Linked DNA regions of Peribacillus simplex NBRC 15720 = DSM 1321. The protein of the gene in region 2 interacts with the protein of the main gene of each other region in a pairwise test. Links are inferred from orthologs where the notes say so. Each region holds a gene or a part of one and is shown on either strand. Other genes may lie near its edges.

Evidence for each region. The genes of interacting proteins can lie anywhere in the genome.
Region 1: the proteins of pepT (region 2) and tpiA interact in binary tests that used the Escherichia coli proteins (3 or more experiments, as listed by UniProt). The link is inferred for Peribacillus simplex NBRC 15720 = DSM 1321 from one-to-one orthologs.

What each region holds. Positions count from the first base shown.
Region 1 is NZ_CP017704.1:2,931,294-2,939,364, reverse strand. Bases 2,968-5,928 are described here. They hold tpiA (triose-phosphate isomerase), read right to left. Parts: upstream 4,849-5,928; coding sequence 4,087-4,848; downstream 2,968-4,086. Other genes in these bases: BS1321_RS14000 (phosphoglycerate kinase), read right to left, coding at 4,895-5,928; gpmI (2,3-bisphosphoglycerate-independent phosphoglycerate mutase), read right to left, coding at 2,968-4,094. Outside these bases: BS1321_RS14025 (M15 family metallopeptidase), read left to right, coding at 1-552; BS1321_RS14020 (hypothetical protein), read right to left, coding at 628-966; eno (phosphopyruvate hydratase), read right to left, coding at 1,233-2,528; more of gpmI, read right to left, coding at 2,559-2,967; more of BS1321_RS14000, read right to left, coding at 5,929-6,079; gap (type I glyceraldehyde-3-phosphate dehydrogenase), read right to left, coding at 6,329-7,336; BS1321_RS13990 (sugar-binding transcriptional regulator), read right to left, coding at 7,369-8,071. UniProt on the Escherichia coli protein: Involved in the gluconeogenesis. Catalyzes stereospecifically the conversion of dihydroxyacetone phosphate (DHAP) to D-glyceraldehyde-3-phosphate (G3P).
Region 2 is NZ_CP017704.1:2,608,104-2,616,178, reverse strand. The notes cover bases 3,430-6,394. They hold pepT (peptidase T), read left to right. Parts: upstream 3,430-4,276; coding sequence 4,277-5,512; downstream 5,513-6,394. Other genes in these bases: BS1321_RS12480 (catalase), read right to left, coding at 5,571-6,394; BS1321_RS12490 (alpha-amylase), read left to right, coding at 3,430-4,112. Outside these bases: BS1321_RS12500 (DUF4956 domain-containing protein), read left to right, coding at 1-525; BS1321_RS12495 (CotH kinase family protein), read left to right, coding at 595-2,343; more of BS1321_RS12490, read left to right, coding at 2,649-3,429; more of BS1321_RS12480, read right to left, coding at 6,395-7,640; BS1321_RS12475 (DEAD/DEAH box helicase), read right to left, coding at 8,068-8,075. UniProt on the Escherichia coli protein: Cleaves the N-terminal amino acid of tripeptides.

The sequences.
Region 1 (8,071 bases), 320 kb from region 2 along the record:
AGCCTGCCGGAAGATTACAAACCTGATGACCTTATCTATCCAAAAGTGGATTTCATCTTTCAAGATAAAATTGAAAAAAGAATGATGCGAAAAGAAGCGGGAGAAGCGCTTGAAGAGATGTTCCAAGCTGCTGAAAACGAAAACATGCACTTTGCCGGTGTTTCCGCTTATCGTTCACATCAAACGCAAATCGCTGTTTTTAACAACTATGTGGCTAAGGACGGGGAAGAAAAAGCGAAAACCTACAGTGCAATGCCTGGGACAAGCGAGCATGAAACGGGTCTAGCGATTGACGTCACGACCCATGACGGTGCATGTGCCGCCCAGGACTGCTTCGGTGACACGAATGAAGCGGCCTGGCTTGCTGAACACGCCCATGAATACGGATTTATCATCCGCTATCCGGAAGGCAAGGAAAACATCACAGGCTATAAATACGAACCATGGCACATCCGCTATGTCGGTGTTGATGCTGCAACTGAAATTTTTGTAACGAAGAGTACATTAGAAGAATACTATAATGCCGTACCAGTGGAAGCTGTGTCGGATTAATAAAAAAAGGTGCCCGGATGCGGCACCTTTTTTTTATGAAATGGTATTAATCAAACGTTTGATTAATACCATTTATCAGCCCTGAACCAAGCTCAGAAAATTGACTGGACGAATTCCCGCTGACTTTATAAGCATAAAAAACCTCCTATTCAATGTGGATTGCCACATTGAAGCTATTTTGTCTGTAAATGTTTTGATAACGATCTTGTCCTCTTTTAACAATTTTATCTTTGCTAATGCATTGAGACTGACGTATTCCTCATTAACTAAATAACTATAAAAAGCCCTCAAAGACTTAATTATTGTATTAATGTAGTTGGGCTTGTTCCCTATTTCTTTTTGATATTGAATAAACTTCTTAATGTGCAAGGAGGAAACATCCTCAACATCTGAAATATCATGATGTGTTTCCAAGAAATTAATCAATTGACCGACATTGTAATTGTACGTTTCAATCGTCCCTTAGAGTAGTTCTTAATCTGCAAGTCAAATGTAAACTCCTTCAGCAAATCTTTAATAAACATAAAAAAACCTCCTATTTAATGCGGATTTCCACATATAAATAGGAGGTTAAAAGCAATAAACTGTACGACAAAGTTCATGTTTCTGTATGACTTAATTCAAGCCCCTTGAATTTGCCTTGTACGACAAAAATTCAACTGCTTATAACATGAATTAGATTACTTCTTCAAGTTATAGAAAGATTTCAAGCCGCCATATACAGCCAAGTCACCAAGCTGGTCTTCGATGCGAAGAAGTTGGTTGTATTTAGCGATACGGTCTGTACGGGACATGGAACCTGTTTTGATTTGTCCTGCGTTTGTTGCAACGGCGATGTCAGCGATAGTTGCATCTTCCGTTTCACCGGAACGGTGGGAAACGACTGCAGTGTAGCCTGCGCGCTTAGCCATTTCGATTGCTTCAAACGTTTCAGTCAGTGTACCAATTTGGTTCACTTTAATCAGGATGGAGTTACCGATGCCTTTTTCGATGCCTTCAGCCAATTTTTTTGTGTTCGTTACGAATAAATCGTCACCAACTAATTGGACTTTAGAACCAATGCGTTCAGTTAAAAGTTTGTGGCCTTCCCAGTCATTTTCATCCAAGCCGTCTTCAATAGAAAGGATCGGGAATTCATTCACTAGCTCTTCATAGAACGCAACCATTTCTTCGGATGTAACGCCATTGCGGCCTTCGCCTGCAAGGTCATATTTGCCTGTTTCTTTGTTATAGAATTCAGATGATGCTACGTCCATACCAAGGTAGATATCTTCGCCTGCTTTATAGCCTGCTTTTTCAATTGCCTCGATGATGACTTGCAGCGCTTCACGGTTTGAACCAAGGTTTGGCGCAAAGCCGCCTTCATCGCCGACTGCCGTATTCAAGCCTTTTGCAGAAAGGACAGATTTCAATGCATGGAATACTTCAGCACCCATACGAACTGCTTCTTTGAAGCTAGGAGCGCCTACAGGAAGGATCATGAATTCCTGGAAGTCAACATTGTTATCGGCATGTGATCCGCCATTAATGATGTTCATCATTGGAGTTGGAAGTTGTTTCGCATTGAACCCTCCAAGGTAACGATACAATGGTAAACCTGAAAATTCCGCAGCAGCATGGGCAGCAGCCATTGACACACCAAGGATTGCATTAGCTCCCAAGTTCCCTTTGTTTTCAGTACCATCCAATTCAATCATAGTAAGGTCAAGTCCTGCTTGGTTCGTTACATCCAAACCAATGACAGCATCAGCAATGATATCATTTACATTATCAACTGCTTTTTGTACCCCTTTACCCAGGTAACGAGATTTATCTCCGTCACGAAGCTCAACAGCTTCGTGTTCTCCTGTTGAAGCACCTGATGGTACGATTGCACGTCCGAAGTAACCGGACTCTGTTTGGATTTCTACTTCTATTGTTGGATTACCACGGGAATCTAGCACTTCACGTGCATATACATGTTCGATGTACGGCATTATAAATCTCTCCTTTTCCAATTCACAATTTTATTTAGATAATAGGGATTTCCCTGTCATTTCAACAGGTTTTTCGACTCCAAGCAAATCAAGCATCGTTGGAGCTAAATCGCCTAGGATTCCACCTGTTCTTAATGTTACCTGATTTTTAGTGATAATGACAGGCACAGGATTCGTTGTATGGGCCGTCATGGGGTTGCCTTCGAGCGTTACGACTTCATCAGCATTCCCATGGTCAGCTGTAATGATGGCCGTACCGCCTTTTGAGACGATTAAATCGACTATCCTGCCTAGGCATTCATCAACGGTTTCAATCGCTTTAATGGTAGGCTCAAGCATCCCTGAATGACCAACCATGTCCGGATTGGCAAAATTCAAGAGGATCGCATCGAAGCGGTCAGCCTCAATTTGTTCCATCAATGCATCAGTCACTTCATAAGCACTCATTTCCGGCTGTAAATCATATGTAGCTACTCTCGGAGAATTAATCAAAATCCTCTCTTCACCAGGAAACTTCTCTTCACGTCCGCCGCTCATGAAAAACGTCACATGCGGATATTTTTCAGTTTCAGCGATACGAAGCTGGGTAAGCTGGTTTTGGGAAAGTACTTCCCCTAATGTATTATCAAGATTTGTCGGCTTAAAAGCAACATATCCGTCAACTGTTTCCGAAAAATGTGTCAAGCAGACAAAATGGAGATGCTTCGGATGTCCAGGACCACGGTCAAATGAGCGAAAGTCTTCGTTCGTGAACGTATTCGAAATCTGGATTGCCCGGTCTGGACGGAAGTTATAAAAGATGACGGCATCATCATCTTTAATCGTCGCCACCGGTTTACCATCTTCCGCCGTTATGACTGAAGGTATCACGAATTCGTCAAAAATACCATGTTCATAGGAGTCCTCGACACATTCCATCGCAGAAGGGTAAGAAGGTCCATCACCATACACCATAGAACGGTAGGATTTCTCCACACGCTCCCAGCGTTTATCACGGTCCATCGAATAATACCTTCCTGAAATGGTCGCGAACTGACCAACACCGATTTCCTTCATTTTCGCTTCCGCTTCCTTAATATAACCTTGCGCCGTTTTAGGTCCGACATCACGTCCATCTAAAAATGCATGTACATATACATTTTTAACTCCTTCTTTAGCGGCCAATTTCAGCAGGGCATACATATGTTCAATATGACTGTGAACGCCGCCATCTGAAAGAAGACCGAAAAGATGAAGATCCGTCCCTTTTTTCTTGGTATGGCTCATGGCATCGACCAAAGTTGGGTTTTCTGCAAACTCCCCTTCACGGATTGCCAGGTTAACACGGGTCAGACTTTGATAAACGATCCGTCCTGCCCCGATATTCAAATGGCCCACTTCAGAGTTACCCATTTGACCGGCAGGCAAGCCGACCGCTTCCCCGCTTGCAGTTAAATGGGAATGCGGATACTTTTCCCAATAACGGTCAAAGTTCGGTTTTTTCGCATAAAAAACAGCATTTCCTTCTTCTTCGTTACGGCAGCCAAAACCGTCCAAAATGATAAGTGCCACAGGCGACTTACTCATAGTGACCAGCCTCCAGCAATTGTAAAAAGGAATCGGTTTTCAAGCTAGCCCCGCCTACCAACGCACCATCTATATCAGGTTGTGCCATGTACTCTTTAATATTCTCAGGTTTTACACTGCCACCGTACTGAATACGGATGGCTGCAGCTGCTTCATTTGAAAATTTGTCAGCAACCACAGAACGGATATGTGCACAAACTTCATTTGCATCTTGAGCAGATGACGATTTTCCTGTTCCAATCGCCCAAATCGGCTCATATGCAATGACGGCTTGTGTCAATTGTTCGTCAGATAATCCAGCTAAGCCTTTTTCAATCTGGCTGCCAACGAAATCATTCGTTTCGCCAGCTTCCCTTTGCTCAAGTGTTTCACCGCAACAAACGATAGGGGTCATCCGGTGGGCAAAAGCGGCATGCGCTTTTTTATTAACGGCTTCATCCGTTTCGTTGAACATTTCCCGGCGTTCGGAATGACCAAGTATGACGTAGGATACACCAAGATCAGCTAAAGCGATCGGGCTGATTTCTCCCGTGAAAGCACCACTTTCTTCAAAGTGCATGTTCTGCGCCCCGATTTTCACATCGGTTCCTTTTGCTGCTTGAACCAGTTGATCCAAAAACAAGGCTGGAGCACATACAACCGTATCGATTAAATCTTGCTTCGGAATCAAATTGCTCACTTCTTCTAAAAAGGCAGTCGCCTCAGATAGTGTTTTATTCATTTTCCAGTTTCCTGCAATAATCGGTTTACGCATTTGGTTTCTCATCCCTTCTAAAGTTGAAATATGTAACGGTTTACGCTTATTTATCGTTCAAGGCCACAACGCCAGGCAATTCCTTGCCTTCCATGAACTCAAGAGATGCACCGCCGCCTGTTGAAATATGGGACATCTTTTCTGCTAAGCCAAACTTTTCAGCAGCTGCGGCTGAATCCCCTCCGCCTACAATGCTGTAAGTATCTTTTGCTTCCGCCAATGCTTCAGCAACCGTTCTCGTTCCATTAGCAAATTTATCGAACTCGAATACTCCCATTGGTCCATTCCATATGACAAGCTTGGAACCTTTGATTACATCCGCAAATAATCCACTTGTTTTTGGACCGATATCCAGAGCCATTTTATCACTTGGAATAGCATCGATATCGACATTCTCTGTCTCTGCATCAGGTGAAAATTCAGCTGTTACAACCGCATCGATAGGCAAATGCAATTTTACACCTTTTTCTTTTGCGCTTTCGATGAAAGACTTGGCCAATTCTATTTTGTCTTCTTCCAATAATGAATTACCGATTTCATGACCTTGCGCTTTAATAAATGTATAACCCAGTCCACCACCAATGATCAAGTGATCGACATTTTCCAAAAGGTTTTCGATAACGCCTATCTTATCCTTTACTTTTGCTCCGCCAATTATAGCTGTAAAAGGACGCTCCGGGTTGGATAACGCTTTTCCTAGCACAGAAAGTTCTTTTTCCATCAGCAATCCGGCAACAGCTGGGAGATGGTGTGCTATTCCTTCAGTTGAAGCATGTGCACGATGCGCAGCTCCGAATGCATCGTTAACATAAACATCAGCCAGTGCAGCAAATGACTTCGCCAATTCTTGATCGTTCTTCTCTTCTCCTGTATAGAAACGAACGTTTTCCAACAACAGGATCTCGCCATTTTGCATGTTATCAATGATTGATTGAACGGTCTCGCCGTAAGCTTCTTCTGCCTTTTGCACATCTTTGCCACTAAGTTCGCTTAGTCTTTCCGCAACAGGTGCTAAACGCAATTCTTCAACTACTTGTCCTTTTGGACGGCCAAGGTGGCTAGCTAAGATGACTTTAGCGCCTTGTTCTGTCAGATAGGAAATCGTCGGCAGTGCAGCTTTGATTCTCGTATCATCCGAAATCTTTCCGTCCTGCATCGGAACGTTGAAATCAACACGGCAAAATACGCGTTTCCCCTTTAATTCAATATCTCTAATCGACTTTTTATTCATAATCCAAGAACCCCCTTAGATATTGTTATCATATTTTTGATTCCTTTAGTCAAAAAGGGAGAGGGTAAATTTCCCAACTCCCCTTTTTCTCTTTTTCATTATAGTCGGTTTCCAGGAAATTATCCAAAAACAAGAAATGTAAACGCTTGACTGATTAATGACTTACTAATAATATCATCTTCTGCCAAGTTTTTTTAGAGGTGTGATAAAAAAAACCTCACCTTGGTGAGGTTTTTTTTATTATTCTAATTACAATCCTTTTTTAGCCAAATAGTCGATTAAATCAACAACACGGCTAGAATATCCAGTTTCATTATCATACCAAGATAATACTTTAACCATGTTTCCTTCCATTACCATTGTGGAAAGGGCATCAATGGTAGATGATGATGGGTTACCGTTATAGTCAGTTGATACTAGCGGAAGTTCGCTGTACTCAAGAATTCCTTTTAATTCGCCTTCAGAAGCCTTTTTGAATGCTGCATTAACTTCTTCAACTGTTGTGTCTTTTTCAAGCTCTGCAACAAGGTCGACTACAGACACGTTTGGAGTAGGTACGCGCATTGCCATACCATTTAATTTCCCTTTAAGTTCAGGAAGAACAAGTGCAACAGCTTTTGCCGCCCCAGTTGTTGTAGGAATGATATTCTCGGCAGCTGCACGTGCACGGCGGTAATCTTTATGAGGCAAATCAAGGATTTGCTGATCATTTGTATATGAGTGAACAGTAGTCATCATACCGCGTTTGATTCCGAATTGTTCATGAAGCACTTTAGCAAATGGAGCTAAGCAGTTCGTTGTACAAGAAGCATTAGAGATTACATGGTGGTTTGCTGCATCATATTTGTCTTCGTTTACACCCATGACAATTGTGATATCTTCATCAGATGCAGGAGCAGAGATGATTACTTTTTTCGCGCCAGCTTCTAAATGCTTAGCTGCATCTGCACGTTTTGTGAAACGTCCTGTAGATTCTACAACTACTTCTACTCCTAGTTCACCCCATGCTAATTGTGCAGGATCACGTTCAGCCAATACTTTGACTTTATGACCATCAACAACAAGGTACTCCCCATCAACTGTTACTTTTTCATTAAGAGATCCATGAATTGTATCGTATTGAAGAAGGTGCGCTAACATATTAGCATCCGTTAAGTCGTTAATAGCAACAATCTCTACCCCAGGATTACTCAATGCTGCACGAAATACATTACGTCCAATACGTCCAAAACCATTAATACCAACTTTTACTGCCATGAAAAATTCCTCCTTTTAAGTTCGCAAATATATTAAGGGGTGTAATTCCCCTGAATTAACTCTTGTGCCGCCGCTTCATCAGTGATCAACACTGTTGATGAAGGTGCGCCTTTCATGTAGGAACGGATAGCCTTTGCTTTAGTTTTACCACCTGCCACAGTTATCACTCGCTTTTCAGGGCTAAGATCATCTAACTGGATGCCGACTGTCAAAACTTTATGAACAACTTTACCGTTTTCATCGTAATAATAACCGAATGCTTCTCCTACAGCATTTCCATCTAACAGCTTCTTTAACATTTCTGGCGAAGAATTTCTTCTCTCAGCCATCGCCATGGCATCACCGATTCCATGAATGATCATATCGGCAGATTTGATTTGGGAAATCACTTCTTTAATTGCAGGTTCCTTCTGAAATGAAGCATAAACCTCACCGCTTAATTGATCGGGTACATATAACACTCTGTATGAGGCTTGTGCCTTCTGTGCCATTTTTTCGACAATGGTATTGGCCTGATTCTGTACTGCTTCACCAATTCCCCCGCGGGCCGGGACAAATGTCAATTTCTTCGACGCTTCATCAGGTGACAACGAATCAGCCACTTCGGCCATTGTGGATCCGCCAGTAACCGCAATGATATTCTTTGAGTTCCATTCTCGTTTCATACGGTTTGCACAAGCTTTACCCAATTCTTTTTTCACCCATGGGGTCTCATCACAATTTCCTGAGACAATA
Region 2 (8,075 bases):
TCACACAATTTCAATATTTCCCTCATCATCATGACAATGGCCACGGCTTTGATCATCATGGGCATATCAACTAATATCGTTATCTCCCTTGGTATGGTCGGTGCACTCTCCATCGTACGATTCAGAACGCCCATCAAAGATCCCATGGACTTGGTCTTCCTGTTCTGGGCAGCGGCCTCCGGGATTTTATGCGGGGCAGGATTAATTCCGCTGGTTATCATCGGTGCCATTTTAATAGGTATCGTCATGCTCATATTTGCCAATCGGATCACTGTTGAAAATCCATTTTTATTAATCGTTAAATATTCAGATGCATCAATTGAAAAAACGTTAGAAGAAATGATATCCAACAAGGTGAAAAAGCACTCCATCAAATCAAAATCCGTCATGGCGGATAATAACCTCGAAGTGACATATGAAATTCGATTAAGAGATAATAATGCGGAATTCATTAATCAAGTCAAGGACATGAACAGCGTTCACTCTGCCATCATGTTAAGTTATGATGGCAACTTCACAGCTTAAGATAGATGGCGGACATAAAAATCCATGCCCACCCCTCTATATAAGACTACAGGAGGAAGGAGCCTTGGCATGTTAAAAACAAGATATGTTGTAGCGACCATTGGATTATTGATAATAATTTTTATAGCAGTGATGTTCTTCCTTCCCAATCTTCAAGTTGAAAAAGCCACTAAAGGGAATACTTATACAGAATCTGTATTTGACCAAAGTAAGGTGACAACCGTTGATATAACATTGGCTGATGAGGATTTAGATTCCATCCTGGATAACCCCACTGAAAAGGAAATCGTTAATGCCGATGTAACGATAGATGGGGAGACGGTAAAAAATGTCGGATTTCGCACCAAGGGAAACCTTTCCTTGAATTCCGTTGTTCAAATGGGAGATTCAGATCGTTACAGCTGGAAGATAGACTTTGATTATTATCAGGAAGATCAAGATTTACACGGCCTGAAAAAGTTGGCCCTAAACAATAATTACAGTGATCCCACTTATATGAGAGAATACCTTTCCTATGAATTAATGGACAAGATGGGCATTGCGACACCGGGACATTCCTATATGTACGTGACCATCAACGGAAAGGAATGGGGCCTTTATCTAGGTGTGGAAGCTATAGAGGAAACCTTCCTAAGTACCAACTTCACTGATGGCACAGGCGACCTCTATTATCCGGATGGTACGGGAAGCGATTTAAAGTGGATCAGTGATGACATTGATGACTACACAGGAATAAACTTGAAAACAAACGATCATTCGGACCAATCCGCCATGATCAAAATGCTTGAAGCCATTAATAATGGTGGGAATGTGGAGGAAGTCCTTGATGTCGATGAAATGTTGCGCTATTTCGCAGCCAATACTGCCCTCGTCAACCTCGACCACTATCAAGGAGATAAAAAGCACAATTACTACCTATATGAAGAGAACGGGGTCTTTTCGATATTGCCTTGGGACTATAATATGTCATTTGGCGGTTATTCCGGAGGCGGCGGGCGACAGGCGGGCGAATCCGATCAAGAAAATAAAAATGAAGGCAATGAAGTGGCCGCTGACCAAAAAGATGGGGCGACAGCTGAGAGTAACGACGATGCCGCTAAGCAAGATGACACGGAACTCGTTGGAGAAGCACCGAATAAAAACGGTGGCGGAATGATGGATATGAGTTCAAATTTCATGAATGAAAGTAATATCAACTTCAGCATTACCGAACCTGTTTCAGGTACGACCCTTGAAGATCGTCCTTTATTGAATGCCCTTCTGTCCAACGACGGGTACCGTGAAAAATATTATGATTATCTAGACGACATTGCCACAGATTTTTTCTCTGAAGAAAAAATGACAGCAATGACCACTGAAATTTCTACATTAATCACACCATATGTGAAAAAGGATCCGACCAAGTTTTATACTATGGACGAGTATATAGAAGCAACATCAGGCGAGGAAACCCTGGTTGACTTCGCTATCCAACGTGCTGAATCCATTTTGGCACAGCTTTCTGGAGACCTGGTTGTGGAAGCTGAGACAGAAAGCAGCATGAGCGGCGGAGCTCCTAATATGGGCGATGACGCAAATGCAGGCCAGCAACCACCAAGCATGGGCGGCGGCGAGAATGGGGATGCCATGCAGCCCCCTGACATGGACCGCGGCGGGAATGGTGCACCTCCTGGTATAAACGGGAACATGGGCCAAAAGGGGGCGGGTAACAGTAGCTCCTCCAAAGATACGATCATTCTATCTTCCGTGCTCCTAATCTTATTATTAGGTGCAATGGCTTTCGCCCACTTCTTTAGACGAAGAGGTAAAAAAGGATAATAGACTATCCCCCTCCAATATGAAAAAAGGTATCCCAAAATATTCGGGATACCTTTTTTATTGAAATGCCGTATAGCCTTTTCCGGGCTATTCCTCCGCATTCGAATAATTTTTAGCTGCTAATCAATATAAAATACCCTTATTTGGTATAAAATAGTAAAATAGAGAGGTAAATGAACCTCAATCAAGAGGGTTGTTCACTTGTTTATCATTTGAATTTAGGGGGTAAAGATTTCCATTATTACTTTATCCGATCGTACAGTTTCACTTTTTTTAAAAACAGGTCGGTGTCAGGGGGGGAACGGATGAAAAGAAATCATACGATGATGCAATTTTTCGAGTGGCATCTAGAGGCAGATGGTTCTCATTGGGACAGATTGAAATATGCAGCCTCCAAGTTGAAGGATATAGGAATCGACTGCGTTTGGCTTCCGCCAGTTACCAAAGGGCAATCCGTTGGGGATAATGGATATGGAATATATGACGGATACGATTTGGGGGAATTTGACCAAAAAGGAACAGTTCGTACCAAATACGGGACCAAAGATGAATTGCTGCAAGCAATAGACACCTGTCATAACTACGGACTTTGTGTTTATATCGATTTAGTCATGAACCATAAAGCAGGTGCTGACGGAACCGAAAAATTTGAAGTCATTGAAGTTAATCCAGACAACCGTATGGAAGATATCTCAAAACCATTTGAAATGGAAGGCTGGACAAAATTCGATTTTCCAGGCCGTAAAAATAAATACTCTGATTTTAAGTGGAACCATAATCATTTTAATGGCACAGACTATGATGCCGAAAACGACAAAATGAGCGTATATCGAATCACAGGCGAAAATAAGCACTGGAATCAGCATGTCATCGATGAATTCGGAAACTATGATTATTTAATGTTTGCCAACATCGATTACAGCCTTCCAGAAGTTCGTCAGGAAATGATTAGTTGGGGAAAATGGATGGTTGATACGTTAAAGTGTGATGGTTTTCGTTTGGACGCCGTTAAACATATCGATTATGAATTCATCAATGAATTTCTCCAAGAACTCATTCCTTATACAAAGGAACATTTCTTCATGGTCGGCGAATTTTGGAAGGCGGATGTTAAAGCTTGTCAAACATACTTAGAGCAAACCAATCATGACCTCAACTTGTTCGATGTTTCCCTGCATTATAAATTTCATGAGGCCTCAAAAGCAGGGACAGACTTCGACCTCTCAACCATCTTTGATGATACCCTCGTCCAAACTAATCCGGCACAGGCCGTCACTTTTGTCGACAACCATGACTCCCAGCCTCATGAATCACTGGAATCTTGGGTAAAGGACTGGTTTAAACCATCGGCATATGCACTTACCTTGCTGAGACTTTGCGGTTATCCTTGTGTCTTTTACGGGGACTATTATGGAATCGGCGGACCTTCTCCGGTGCCTGGGAAAAAGGATATTCTAGATCGCCTATTATATGCTAGGTATGAAAAAGCTTACGGAGAACAGACGGACTACTTTGATGATCCAAATACGATAGGCTGGGTCCGGCACGGAGTTAAAGAGCTAGAAGGCTCGGGGTGTGCCGTCATTATCTCGAATGGAGATCACAACAGTGAAAAAAGGATGTTCGTCGGTGAACATCGGGCTGGTGAAATCTGGATTGATTTAACTTGTCATAGAGATGACCACATTACCATTGAAGAGGATGGTTTCGCGACCTTTCCCGTTCATGGGAAAAGCGTTTCCGTATGGGCCTTGAATAATCCACTCTAAAAAGAGATAGCAAAGCACGGCATGTCTTTTGTAGATATGCTGTTCTTTGCTGATGACACCTCCCTTGAAGATCTGGAGATATATCTGTACGTCACCTGAAGCAAGATAATTTTTCCATTTCAATCAATCATGGTAAGATAAGGGAAAAAGGAGTTGAAGGAAAAGTGAAAAATGAAATCATTGAAAGATTCACTTCTTATGTGAAAGTGGATACCCAATCGAATGAGGAAAATCCCTCATGCCCCTCTACACCCGGACAGTTGACCTTGGCAAATGCATTGGTCAAGGAACTTCAATCCATTGGGATGAATGATGTGACAATTGATCAGAACGGATATGTCATGGCAACCTTGCCTGCCAATTCAAATAAGGATGTCCCGACAATCGGATTCTTGGCCCATGTCGATACAGCAACGGATTTCACTGGAAAAGATGTAAAACCGCAAATCGTTGACAACTATGATGGCAAAGATCTTACTTTACATGAAAAATTGGAGGTCATTCTTTCACCTGATGATTTTCCTTCACTTAAGAACTATAAAGGGCATACCTTGATTACAACGGATGGGACAACCCTGTTGGGAGCAGATAATAAGGCTGGAATTGCCGAAATCATGACTGCCATGGATTATTTGATACAGCATCCGGAAATCAAGCATGGAAAAATCCGTGTTGCTTTTACTCCCGATGAAGAAATCGGCAGGGGCCCCCATAAGTTTGATGTAGATGCTTTTGATGCCCAATTTGCCTACACCGTGGACGGCGGTCCACTTGGAGAACTTGAATATGAGAGCTTCAATGCAGCATCGGCCAAAATCCTGATCAAAGGGACGAATATTCACCCTGGTACGGCTAAAGGAAAAATGGTGAACTCGGCGAAAATCGCCATGGAATTCCATGATAAGCTCCCAGTGGCAGAAGCACCGGAATATACGGAGGGTTACGAAGGCTTTTATCATCTGCTTTCATTTAACGGTGATGTGGAAGAGACCAAGCTTTCATACATCATCAGGGATTTCGACCGCCAGAAGTTTAATGAGCGCAAGGAATATCTAACAAAAGTGATCGAAGATTTAAAAGAAAAATATGGGCACAACCGTATCCAGCTTGAATTAAAGGATCAATACTTCAACATGAAGGAAAAAATTGAGCCCGTGAAGGAAATCGTGAATATTGCCCATGAAGCAATGGAGAAACTCGACATACAACCGAAAATCTCACCAATACGCGGTGGTACGGACGGATCTCAATTATCGTATATGGGCCTGCCAACACCCAACATCTTTACGGGCGGGGAGAACTTTCATGGCAAATATGAATTTATTTCCGTCGATAATATGATCCTGGCCACTAAGGTGATCGTTGGCATTGCATCGCTTTTTGAAGAAAAAGCAAAGTAAGCTATACGTGTCTATTGAAAAACCCCCAGACTCCAAGTCTGGGGGTTTTCATCAAATATCAAGCACGTGTCCAGTGACGGTGCTTGGCAATTGCCTCGATAAAGGCAGAACCACTATTTTTATCCGTAACAGCTACAATGCCTGCGGCTGGATCATTGGAAACGATGCCTGCCTTCGACAAGATCTCGGCTCCCTCAATTCCCGCACCAATCGCTTTGAAATGATTGTAGGCTTCATCAACAAAGTAAATTGGTTCCTTGGATGCCTTCAGGGCATCGGCACTCTCCTGGCCTCCTGTCACATATACAGCATCGAAAAGTACCGAATCGGCTGTCAGGAATGTCTGATTCACCTCAACCTGCTGTCCTTCAGAACTTGTAATCACTCCACGATTATTACTGATGATTTCAGCGGTTATACCTGCCGATTTAAATGATTCCAAAACTTGATTAACCTCTGAGCCGTTAAAACCATCTGCAGCCAAGATTGCCACTTTTCTTGTTGCCGCCGTGTTCACTTTCATTTGCTCCTGGCTTAAGGCCGGAGAAGCCAAATCCATTTTGACCTCACTCTTGTTGGCTGGAGGATTCACTCCCACTCCAATAGCTATCGTTTTAGCCAGTTCGACATCTACATTGCTGAACATATCGACAATTTGCTGCTGAACGGCCTTACTTTTCACTTTTCCCACTTCAAAGTGGAAAGCCTGAATAATATGCTCCTTCTCCACTTCCGTCATGCTATTCCAAAATAGTTTAGCTTGGCTGTAATGATCCTTGAAGCTTTCACTCCGCTGACGGACTTTCCTGCCATCGACTTTTTCCTGGTAATGTGCATAGCTGCCTTCCTCTTCCGAAGCAGGTTCTGGAGAGTTACCTGCAAGGGAATTTTTATGGTAGCTGACCGGCCCTGGATTTATTGACATTCGGTGCATGCCATCGCGTTGATTATTATGAACGGGGGCAACCGTCCTATTAATCGGTAGCTCATGGAAGTTCGGTCCTCCTAATCGGGATAGCTGGGTATCGGTGTATGAGAATAAACGTCCCTGAAGCAGCGGATCATTTGAAAAATCAATACCCGGTACAACATGCCCCGGATGGAAAGCTATCTGTTCCGTCTCTGCAAAAAAGTTATCCGTATTTTGGTTCAAAACCATTTTTCCGATTATTTTCACCGGAATTTGTTCTTCCGGCCATAGTTTAGTAGGATCGAGGATATCAAAATCGAATTTGAATTCATCTTCTTCCTTAATCATTTGCACGCCAAATTCAAATTCAGGATAATTTCCGGTATCTATCGCTTCCCACAGATCTTGGCGGTGAAAATCAGGATTCTTCCCTGCAATTTTCTGTGCCTCATCCCAAACAAGGGATTTAACTCCCAGTACAGGCTTCCAATGGAATTTAACGAAATGGGACACGCCTTGTTCATTTACAAAACGGAATGTGTGGACACCAAAACCTTCCATCATCCGGAAGCTTCTCGGTATGGCCCTATCAGAAAGATGCCACATGATCATATGAGCCGTTTCTTCATTGTTGGCGACGAAATCCCAAAAAGTATCATGGGCAGACGCAGCCTGAGGTATTTCATTATGAGGCTCCGGTTTAACCGCATGGATTAAATCCGGGAACTTAATGGCATCCTGAATAAAAAATACCGGAATATTATTTCCGACCAAATCATAGTTTCCTTCCTCAGTATAAAACTTTGTAGAAAACCCTCTTACATCACGGACCGAGTCTGCCGATCCGCGGGAACCTGCTACCGTGGAATAACGAACGAATACTGGTGTCTTGACTGAAGGGTCTTGAAGAAACTTGGCTTTTGTAAATTCGCCCATCGGTTCATATACCTGAAAATATCCATGTGCTCCAGATCCACGGGCATGGACAATCCGCTCAGGAATACGCTCATGGTCAAAATGAGTCATTTTTTCACGGAAATGAAAATCCTCCATTAAAGTTGGACCACGGGTTCCCGCTTTCAAAGAATGCTCATCCTCAGAAATACGCAAACCTTGGTTAGTCGTCATCTTTTTCCCATTATCGTCCACTCGATATTGATCCAACTGTCGCTGCTTACTTTGCTCATCGATTCTTCCGCTTTCATTTTCTTTCGTCATTCCACTCATTCCCCTCCATGTCTAAGAATTCAGATTAAATCGTGTTGTATGTATTTACTTTATTCGAAATAATTGCGTTATCCTTCCTCATATACCACTCTATTTTGACGGATAAACAGAATTCAGAAAAAGAATCCCACATCCTCATAAAACAAAAAAGTGATTCCAGTGCGGACGGATTATTTCGGGGGGAGGTCGAATTATCTTGGTTTAGGTCGAATTATTTCCGGGTGGGTCGAGTTATCCTGGTGTAGGTCGAATTATTTCCGGAGAGGTCGAATTATCTTGGTGTAAGTCGAATTATTTCCGGGGAGGTCGAATTATTCTCGTCCCTAGTTTTAAAACACTGGGGACGAGAATAAAACAAATAAAAAAAGAAGCGAAAAGACCAATTTTCGGTCTTCCCGCTTCTTTTTATTCAACATCTTTAGTTCT